3 regions of the Streptomyces sp. NPDC001530 genome follow, and region 2 is predicted to be linked to each of the others. Evidence: riboswitches for the same ligand, from Rfam matches in the RefSeq annotation. Region 2 holds a riboswitch; each other region holds the start of a gene.
The links. Region 2 has a riboswitch for S-adenosylmethionine ahead of thrC (threonine synthase). Riboswitches for the same ligand answer to the same signal wherever they lie in the genome.

Region 1: another riboswitch for S-adenosylmethionine. It lies ahead of ACFY0T_RS17625 (amino acid ABC transporter permease); the one in region 2 lies ahead of thrC (threonine synthase).
Region 3: another riboswitch for S-adenosylmethionine. It lies ahead of ACFY0T_RS34425 (aminotransferase class V-fold PLP-dependent enzyme); the one in region 2 lies ahead of thrC (threonine synthase).

What each region holds. Positions count from the first base shown of each region.
Region 1 is NZ_JBIAVS010000008.1:73,419-76,687, reverse strand. Features, by position in the region: gene ACFY0T_RS17635 (ABC transporter substrate-binding protein) at 1-15, opposite strand, end outside; gene ACFY0T_RS17630 (amino acid ABC transporter ATP-binding protein) at 97-885, opposite strand; gene ACFY0T_RS17625 (amino acid ABC transporter permease) at 882-1,862, opposite strand; SAM riboswitch class IV at 2,192-2,301, opposite strand; SAM riboswitch class IV at 2,430-2,577, shown strand; gene ACFY0T_RS17620 (cell envelope biogenesis protein OmpA) at 2,948-3,269, shown strand, end outside.
Region 2 is NZ_JBIAVS010000018.1:205,103-208,371, reverse strand. Features, by position in the region: gene ACFY0T_RS34075 (glucosyl-3-phosphoglycerate synthase) at 1-870, opposite strand, end outside; SAM riboswitch class I at 1,055-1,202, shown strand; gene thrC (threonine synthase) at 1,220-2,503, shown strand; gene ACFY0T_RS34065 (MoaD/ThiS family protein) at 2,622-2,897, shown strand.
Region 3 is NZ_JBIAVS010000019.1:47,502-50,770, reverse strand. Features, by position in the region: gene ACFY0T_RS34425 (aminotransferase class V-fold PLP-dependent enzyme) at 1-1,303, opposite strand, end outside; SAM riboswitch class IV at 1,517-1,633, opposite strand; gene trpD (anthranilate phosphoribosyltransferase) at 1,765-2,829, opposite strand; gene ACFY0T_RS34415 (cytochrome bc complex cytochrome b subunit) at 2,971-3,269, opposite strand, start outside.

The sequences.
Region 1 (3,269 bases), on a different contig from region 2:
GAAGTGCGTAGGCATGGCTGTCCTTGTCGCTGGAGGAGGGCGTGACTGCGGTGAAGAGGTTGTGACTGCGGTGAAGTGGCAGAAGGGAGGCGCCGGTCAGAGCACCTTGCTGAGGAAGTCCCGGGTCCGCTCGTGCTGCGGGTGGTCCAACACCTGTGCGGGCGAGCCCTGTTCGACGATGCGACCGCCGTCGATGAAAACGATCCGGTCGGCGACCTCGCGGGCGAAGCCGATCTCGTGCGTGACGATGACGAGGGTGGTGCCGCTGGTCGCCAGGTCCTTGATGACGGCCAGGACCTCGCCGACCAGTTCGGGGTCGAGTGCCGAGGTGGGCTCGTCGAACAGGATGATCCCTGGGCGCAGCGCGAGGGCGCGGGCGATGGCCACGCGCTGCTGCTGGCCGCCGGACAGCTGGCGCGGGTAGGCGCCGGTCTTCTCGACCAGGCCCACGCGGCTGAGCAGTTCGCGTGCCAGCTCCTGGGCCTCGGGCTTGGTCAGCTTGCCGGTGGCCACGGGCGCGGCGGCCACGTTGTCGAGGACGGTCAGGTGCGGGAAGAGGTTGAAGTTCTGGAAGACGAAGCCGATCCGGCCGCGCTGGGTCAGGATGGCTCGCTCGCTGAGTTCCTTGAGACGCTCACCGTGCCGTCGTACGCCGATCAACTCGCCGTTGACGCTGACGTATCCGACCTCGGGTTTCTCCAGGTGGTTGATCACCCGCAACAGCGTCGACTTGCCGGAGCCGGACGGGCCGAGGATGACGGTGACCTCGCCGGGCCGCACCGTCAGGTCGACGCCGTCGAGCACCCGGTGGGCGCCGTACCACTTGTGCACGTCGTGGACCTCAAGGGCGGCGGGACGCGCGTCGAGGGTCTGGGCGGTGGTCATACGGCGGCCTCCTTGCGCAGCCGGGCCCGCAGATCACCGAGGCCGGTCCGCACCTTCTGCAGTGGCGTCGGCGGCAGGGTGCGCGTCGCGCCCCGGGCGAAGTACCGCTCGACGTAGAACTGGACGACGGACACGGCACTCGTGAGGATCAGGTACCAGACGGTGGCGACCAGCAGCAGCGGCACGATGTCGCCGGGATAGGTGCTGCCCATCGTCTGCACCGAGCCGAACAGATCGAGCAGCGACACGTAGAACACCAGGGATGTGCCCTTGATCAGGCCGATCAGCTGGTTGACGTAGTTCGGGGTGATGGACCTGAGGGCCTGCGGGAAGACGATCCGGGTGAACTGGTACGTCTTCGGCAGGCCGAGCGCGGCGGCCGCCTCGTGCTGGCCCTGGTCGACGGAGAGGATTCCCCCGCGGACGACCTCGGCCGCGTACGCCGCCTCGTTGAGGCTGAGGCCGATGACGGCGACCGTCATGTCGGTGGCGAGCCGTGACTCGTCGAAGGTGACGAAGGCCGGCCCGAACGGCACACCGAGGCTCAACGTCTTGTACAGGGCGCTGAAGTTGTAGAGGAAGATCAGGACGACGATCAGCGGTACGGAGCGGAACAGCCACGTGTACACCCAGCTCGCCGCACGCAGCACCGGACTCCCGGAGAGCCTCGCGAGGGCGAGCAGCACCCCGCCGAGCAGTCCCAACACCGCGCTGAGCGCGGCCACTTCGAGGGTGATGACGAGGCCGTCGAGGATGGTGGGGCGCAGGAACCAGTAGCGGAAGCGGTCCCACTGGTAGAAGGGGTTCGTGGCCAGGCCGTGGATGATCTGGGCGACCAGGACCAGCACGACAGCCGTGGTGATCCAGCGGCCCGGCCTGCGCAGCGGCAGCACGCGTTGGGCGGTGAGCGGCTTCGCCGGGGAGTCGGCGGGCGGTGCCTCGGCAAGGGACACGGCGGCGCCAGGGGGTTCACTCATGAGGGCTCCAGCGGAGTCGGACACCCCGGTGCGGCGTACGCGACGGCACCGCAGCACAACGAGGAAGGCCGCGGATGACGAAGAACGGGAAGACGCCGGTACCGGGGGCTGGGCGGGCAGAGGGCACACCGCGGCGGCGGTGCGCGTCAGGGATTCAGAACGCCGTCAGCCTTGACAGCGGGCACAGCCCGAAGCGGTACACAGGGCACTGTTGACGCGGAGCAGATCGACACAGCGGTTCGCGCACAGCAGGACGCAGCCGCGGGGCCGCCGTGCGGCCTTCCAAGCTGCGTCCATCGCCGTCTCCGTCACTGTTGCCGCCCGTGGGCGGCTCGCGCTTACCGAAAGTCTTCCGGTCCGGTCGTCACCTGGGGCACCCCACCGCGTCGCGAGGGTTGCCGGCCAGCGAGCCAGGGCTTTTTCGCTGACACTCATGACCGATCTGCGGCGTAAGTTAGGCACGCGCGGAAACCAATGTCAACGTGTTCCGGCCCGGATGACCACCTGGTGAGACCGCGTACAGGCGTCCTTGACGCCTTCGGGGAGCGCGCCGACACTGGCGGGGACGGTCACGATTGTCAGCGCCTCGTCCCCGCGGATTCTCCCGCGCGACGCGGTCATCGGCCCCGGCCCGCTGACAGGCAACCCTTCCACCGCGACGGGGTGCCCCGGGTGACGACCGGGTCCCGCCGGTGCGGCGGGGCAAGCGCGGTCTCGCAACTCGCGGGCCCTGGAGGCGGACCGGTGGGAATGCCCAGGAACTACCTGACGAGACGTCTGCACATCGACTTGTTGCGGGTCTCCAGCGCGTACTAGTCCGGCCGCTTCGTGCCGGTACGCAAGCGCAGTCACTCCGTTCCGCCGCTGCCGCCCACGAGGCGGCCGGGGCTTCGTCGTTCCCATGGAGAGTCATGCCCAAGACAGTTTCGCGCGCCTCGAACACAGGCACCGCAGGCACGTGCGCCACCAGCGCCGCCACCACCAGCTCGCACGCGCCAAGTGCAGGCACCTGCTCCTCAACCTCTCCCGCCCCGAGCCCAGTTGATTCTCCGTCAAGCGCTCGCCCCTGGGGCGCCGGACCGTCCGTGTCCACTCGCCCGCACGCCATCCGCAGCCGTATCGGCGTCGGCGCCGCCGGTGGTTTCTACCCGGCCCCGCACCGCTATCAGCTGTATCTCTCCGAAGGCTGTCCGCGCTCGCTGCGCCTGGCCATCACCCTCGACCTGCTCGGCCTCAAGGACTCGGTCACCACCACGACCCTGGCGCTCCCCGCCGAAACACCTGACGCGTTCGCCTCGCTGCGCCGCGCCTACGAGGCCACCTGGCACCACTACGAGGGCCCGCTGACCGCGCCCGCGCTGTGCGACCGCTGGAGCGGACGCATCGTCAGCAATCACACCCCCGACA
Region 2 (3,269 bases):
GCGCGGCTCGAAACCGTCCTCGCCCCGTTCGAACTGTGTGAGCGCGGGACGGATCATGTGGCCGCGCGCCAGCCGCAGCTGGGCCGTGCGATAGATCGCCGCGGCCATCCGGCCCAGCGCCTGCCCGTCCTGGTGGCGGTGCCTGCGGACGCCCACGTCGACCTGGGCCAGGGCGTCCAGGCCCACCAGGTGCAGGGCGTCGACGAGCATGCCCAGCTCGACGCCGTACCCGACGGGGAACGGGAGCTGCTCCAGCAGCGACCGCCGGGCCGCGTACTCGCCGCCGAGCGGCTGGACGAAGCCCGCGAGCTGCGGCCAGTGCATGTTCAGCAGGGGGCGCGCCATGAGTTCGGTGACGCGGCCACCCTGACCGGCGGCGGAGCCGAGCGGCCTGTCGTACATGGCCTTGACGAGGTCCACGCCCGGGTCGGTGAGCAGCGGGCCCACGATCCCGGAGACGAAGTCGGACGAGAACTCCTTGAGGTCCGCGTCGATGAAGCAGACGATGTCCCCGCTCGTCACGAGCAGTGACCGCCACAGGACCTCGCCCTTGCCGGGCACGGTCGGTATCCGCGGCAGGATCTCGTCCCGGTGCACGACGCGCGCGCCCGCGGCGGCGGCCACCTCGGAGGTGCGGTCCGTCGAGCCCGAGTCGACCACGACGATCTCGTCAACGAGGGGGACCTGTTGCATCAGATCGTGGCGGATGATCGCGACGATCTCGCCGACGGTCTCCTCCTCGTTGAGCGCGGGCAGCACGACACTGACCGTCGACCCTGTGGTGCGTTTGGCGGCCATGAGCTTGTGGAGCGGGCGATCGGTCACGGACCACGAGCGGGTGCTCAGCCAGCGCTCAACTTCTTCCAGCACAGTCTGCGGCTCCTTACTGTCTGATCACACACTCTCATCGGCGTGCCCGCCGCGGCAGCGGCAGATCGGATAGGGCCGTCTCGCGGTTCGGACGACTATCTCAACTGTCCTGGCCTTCGGTTACAGTCTTGAACAACGCGGATGACCATCGCATTGCGTAGATCATCCGCGTACAACCGAATACCGCTCATCCAGAGGGGCAGAGGGATACGGCCCGATGAAGCCCCGGCAACCCTCCAGCTGGTTCCTGTCACGCGGACGTGGCGAGGCTCCCGGCTAGGGAAGGTGCCAAATCCGTCTCACGGCGAAGTGCGTCGTGAGGAAGATGAGGAGAAAGGGCCTCGCCTCCATGGCTGCGCAGACAGTTGCCACCACCACGAACTCTGTCGATCTGGGTCCCGCCGCGGCGCTCTCATGCCGCGAATGCGGTCACCGCGTGCCCCTCGGCCCGGTCTTCGCCTGCGAGGAGTGTTTCGGCCCGCTGGAGATCGCGTACGACTTCTCGGCCTACGAAACCGAGGAACTCCGCAAGCGCATCGAAGCGGGCCCCGCGAACATCTGGCGTTACGCGCCGCTGCTCCCCGTCCCGGCGGACGTCGCCGAGAAGCCGAACATCAACCCCGGCTGGACCAAGCTCGTCAAGGCCGACAACCTGGCGCGCGAGCTGGGCGTCGACGCCGGCAAGCTCTTCGTCAAGGACGACTCCGGCAACCCGACGCACTCCTTCAAGGACCGCGTCGTCGCGCAGGCCATCGAGGCCGCCCGCGCCTTCGACTTCACCACTCTCTCCTGCTCCTCGACCGGCAACCTCGCCGGTGCCGTGGGTGCCGCCGCCGCCCGCGCCGGCTTCCGCTCCTGCGTGTTCATCCCGCACGACCTGGAGCAGGGCAAGGTCGTCATGGCCGCGATCTACGGCGGCGAGCTCGTCGGCATCGAGGGCAACTACGACGACGTGAACCGCTTCTGCTCCGAGCTGATCGGCGACCCGGCCGGCGAGGGCTGGGGCTTCGTCAACGTCAACCTGCGGCCGTACTACGCGGAGGGCTCCAAGACCCTCGCGTACGAGATCTGCGAGCAGCTCGGCTGGCAGCTCCCGGACCAGCTGGTCGTGCCGATCGCCTCCGGCTCCCAGCTCACCAAGGTCGACAAGGGTCTGCAGGAGCTGATCAAGCTCGGCCTCGTCGAGGACAAGCCGTACAAGATCTTCGGTGCCCAGGCCGAGGGCTGCTCGCCGGTGTCCGTCGCCTACAAGGCCGGGCACGACGTCGTACGCCCCCAGAAGCCGAACACCATCGCCAAGTCGCTCGCCATCGGCAACCCGGCCGACGGGCCGTACGTGCTGGACATCGCGCGCCGTACGGGCGGTGCGGTGGAGGATGTGACCGACGAGCAGATCGTCGACGCCATCAAGCTCCTCGCGCGCACGGAGGGCATCTTCGCCGAAACCGCAGGTGGCGTGACCGTCGGCGTCACACGCAAGCTGATCGAGAACAGGCTGCTCGACCCGACGCTGACGACCGTCGTCCTCAACACCGGTGACGGTCTCAAGACGTTGGACGCGGTGGCCGGCACGGGGCTCACCGCGACGATCCGGCCCAACCTGGACTCTTTCCGGGAAGCCGGCCTCGCGTAAGGACCGTTCTCCATCTGCGGGCCGGTGGGGGCTGGTCGCGCCCGCGCGGCGGAGCCGCATATTCAGCAGAGCCCCGCGCCCCTTACGGGGCGCTGTACCTGACCGGAGGTCATCACCCATGAGCGTCAACGTCCGTATCCCCACCATCCTGCGCACCTACACCGGCGGTCAGGCCGAGGTGAGCGCCGAGGGTGCGACCCTCGCCGAGGTCATCGCCGATCTGGAGAAGAACCACACGGGTATCGCCGCGCGTGTCCTGGACGACCAGGGCAAGCTGCGCCGCTTCGTCAACGTGTACGTCAACGACGACGACGTCCGGTTCGAGCAGGGCCTGGAGACGGCGACGCCGGACGGTGCGGGCGTCTCGATCATCCCCGCCGTCGCCGGAGGCTGACCACCAGTCACAGTGCGGGCGGTTGCTGACCCGGCTTCCAGCACGAAGAGTTCACCGAATTGCCCCCTCCGTGAGAGAAACGGAGGGGGCAATTCTGCATGGTTGAGCGGGGTACAGTTGGGGAACCTGCTTCGCCTTTCATGCCGGGCGCATATGAGTACCTGCCGGGCGCCCGACTAGAAGCAGCCAAAGTGCCCCGCCTTTTTGAGCCGTTTATGGCATATACGGGGCCCGACTTGCCCTGAATCCTTGCGAATTCTCCGCATATTCCCGATCGGCTGTGCCCAGAATTCTCGTCCGATTGACCTGTTGCAGACGGCAGTTGGACAGATACATTCAGCCGCGGTCGACGCGTTCCGGCGCACACCCCCA
Region 3 (3,269 bases), on a different contig from region 2:
GTACGAGTTCCTTCACGGCGGTCACGAAGCGCTGGACGTGCTCGTCGGGAGTGCCCGCGCCGAAGCTGACGCGGATGGCGTTGAGGGACTTCTCGCCGGGCGCGGCCTCGGGGGCGCCGCACTCGCCCTGGGTCCCCGGGTCGCTGCCGAGGAGGGTGCGCACCAGCGGGTGGGCGCAGAAGAGGCCATCCCGGACCCCGATGCCGTACTCAGCGGAGAGCGCGGCGGCGAAGTGCGAGCTGTTCCACCCCTCGACGACGAAGGAGATGACGCCGACGCGCGGCGCGTCGTCACCGAAGAGGGAGAGGACCCGCACCTCGGGCACCTCGGCCAGCCCCGCGCGGACCGTGTCGATCAGGTGCTGCTCCCGGGCGACGAGCCCCTCGAAGCCGGCCTCCGCCAGCGCCTTGCAGGCCGACGCGATCGAGTAGGCGCCGATCACGTTCGGCGACCCGGCCTCGTGCCGCGCCGCACTCTCGTGCCACTCCACGTCCACGCCACCATCCGTACGCCGCGCGACCTTCCGGCTCGCACCGCCGCCCGCGAGGTACGGCTCGGCCTCGCGCAGCCAGTCGGAGCGGCCCGCGAGGACACCGGAGCCGAAGGGCGCGTACAGCTTGTGGCCGGAGAAGGCGACCCAGTCGACGTCCAGGTCGCGGACGGACACCGGGTGATGCGGGGCCAGCTGCGCGGCGTCGAGGACGATACGCGCGCCGTGCGCGTGCGCGGCCGCGGCGAGCTCCCGCACCGGCCACAGCTCACCGGTGACGTTCGAGGCCCCGGTGACGCAGACGAGGGCCGGCCCGTACGGGTCGCGGTCGGCGAGCGCGCGCTCCAGCGTCGCGACGGCCTCGTCAGGCGTGCGCGGGGCGTTCAGGTACGTCACCCGGGCATCCCGCCACGGCAGCAGCGAGGCGTGGTGCTCGGTCTCGAAGACGAAGACCTGGCAGTCGGCCGGAAGGGTGGCGGCGAGCAGGTTGAGTGAGTCGGTGGTGGACCGGGTGAAGATCACCTGGTCGCCCTCGCGGCAGTCCAGGAACTCGGCGACGGTCTTGCGAGCGTTCTCGAACAGGTCGGTGGACAGCTGCGACAGGTACCCGGCACCGCGGTGCACGCTGCCGTAGTACGGGGCGTATGCGGCCACGTCGTCCCACACCCGCTGCAGGGCCGGGGCACTGGCGGCGTAGTCGAGCGCGGCGTAGGTGACCTCGCCACCGGTGACGAGCGGGACGGTGACATCTCGCCCCAGGACGGGCAGAGGGGCACAAACGGTCTGGTCGGCGGCAGCGGTGAAGACAGACATGGCGAGCTCCTGTGAGAGGCAGAAGGAATCACCGCGCGAGCGGGTACCGGGTACACCGGGATCGGGTACACCGGAATACGGCTCAGCGCGGGAAGGGTGGAAAGGGGGTATGCGGAGGCGGGGCTCTACGCCCTATCGCATTCGCTTGCTCACAGAAGGCTCCCTCGAACGACCAGGACCCCTGGTACCGCGCTTATTTGAAAGCGTGCGAGGGGTCCGCGCTTGCCGTAGACCTCGCTGCCTACGGCCTGGTCTTCACCCGGGGCACCCCGCCACGGACGGAGGGTTGCCGGACAGCCGGCCGGGGCCTGATGGCTGTCGCTCATGACCTGGTACAGCATCTTGCCAGAAGATCTTCGACGCGCAAGGCGCAGTCCAGGATCCGGACTGCGCCTCGCGTCACCTCACGTACGGCCTCGGAGCCGACGTACGGCTCAATGGGCTCGGAGTCGGCGTACGGCTCATGCGTTGGTGGCCGCCACCCACCGCTCCAGCGTCCTCTTCGCCGCCCCGGAGTCGATGGCCTCCGCCGCCTTCGCCATGCCCGCGCGGATCTGGTCCACCAGCGGCGCGTCGCCCGGCGACAGCGCCACCAGGGCCGCCGCCGAGTTCAGCAGCACCGCGTCCCGTACGGGCCCGGTCTCGCCGTTCAGCAGTCGACGGGCCACGTCCGCGTTGTACGACGCGTCGGCGCCGCGCAGGGCCTCCACAGGGACGAGGTCGATACCGACGTCGCGCGGATCGAAGCGCTCCTCGGTCACCTTGCCGTCGCGGACGACCCAGACCTTGGACGTCGACGTGGTGGTCAGCTCGTCGAGGCCGTCGTCGCCGCGGAAGACCAGCGAGGAGTTGCCGCGCTCGGCGAAGACGCCCGCCACGATCGGCGCCATGCGCAGATCCGCGACCCCGACCGCCTGCGCCCGCACCCGCGCCGGATTCGTCAGCGGCCCGAGGACATTGAACGTCGTCCGGATCCCCAACTGACCCCGCGCCGCCGCCACATGACGCAGCGCCGGATGGAACTTCACCGCGAAGCAGAAGGTGATCCCGGCCTCCTCGGCCACCTCGGCGACCCGCTTCAGGGGCAGCTCGAGGTTGACGCCGAGCTTCTCCAGGACGTCCGAGGCACCGGAGGCCGAGGACGCCGCACGGTTGCCGTGCTTGACGACCTTGGCGCCGGTCCCGGCCACCACGATCGCCGACATCGTGGAGATGTTGACGGTCTTCGCGCCGTCGCCGCCCGTACCGACGATGTCGACGGTCGGCCCCGGCACCTCGATCACATTGGCGTGCTCGTACATCGTCCGGACGAGCCCGGAGATCTCCTCGACCGTCTCGCCCTTGGCCCGCAGCGCCACCGCGAAACCGGCGATCTGCGCGTCCGTCGCCTCGCCGCGCATGATGCGGTCCATCGCCCAGGCCGTGTCGTCCGCGCTCTGGTCACGGCCGTCGAGCAGGCCGTTCAGCACCTGGGGCCAGGAACGGCCCGCCGCGGTGTCGCCTCCAGCGGGGTTCACAGCGCTCATAAGCCGCTCCTGGTTCAGTCCCGGAAAGGGACTCCTTATAGGGATGGGAACACCCTATCCAGCCCGGGAGACGGCAAAGAGCCCCGTCCATGCAATGGACGGGGCTCCAGCCGTGGCGATCAATAAGGACCGATCAGAGGATCAGTGGTGGCCGTGGCCGCTCGTGATCTCCTTGTACTCCTCGACCGTGGGCTTGGGGATCTGGTTGTTCTCCCCGTAGAAGCCCTTGCTGAGCTTGGCGCGCAGCCGCTGCGTGCCCGTGACCTTGCGCTCGACACCGTTCTCGTCGACCGTCGGGCCGATCTCGGCCGGCAGGTACTGCTCGTGCGCCGTGAGGGCGTGCAGCGACGACTGCGGCAGCGGCTCGTGGACCTCGATGAACTCACCGTGCGGCAGGCGCTTGATGATGCCCGACTCGCGGCCGTGCAGCACCTTGTCCC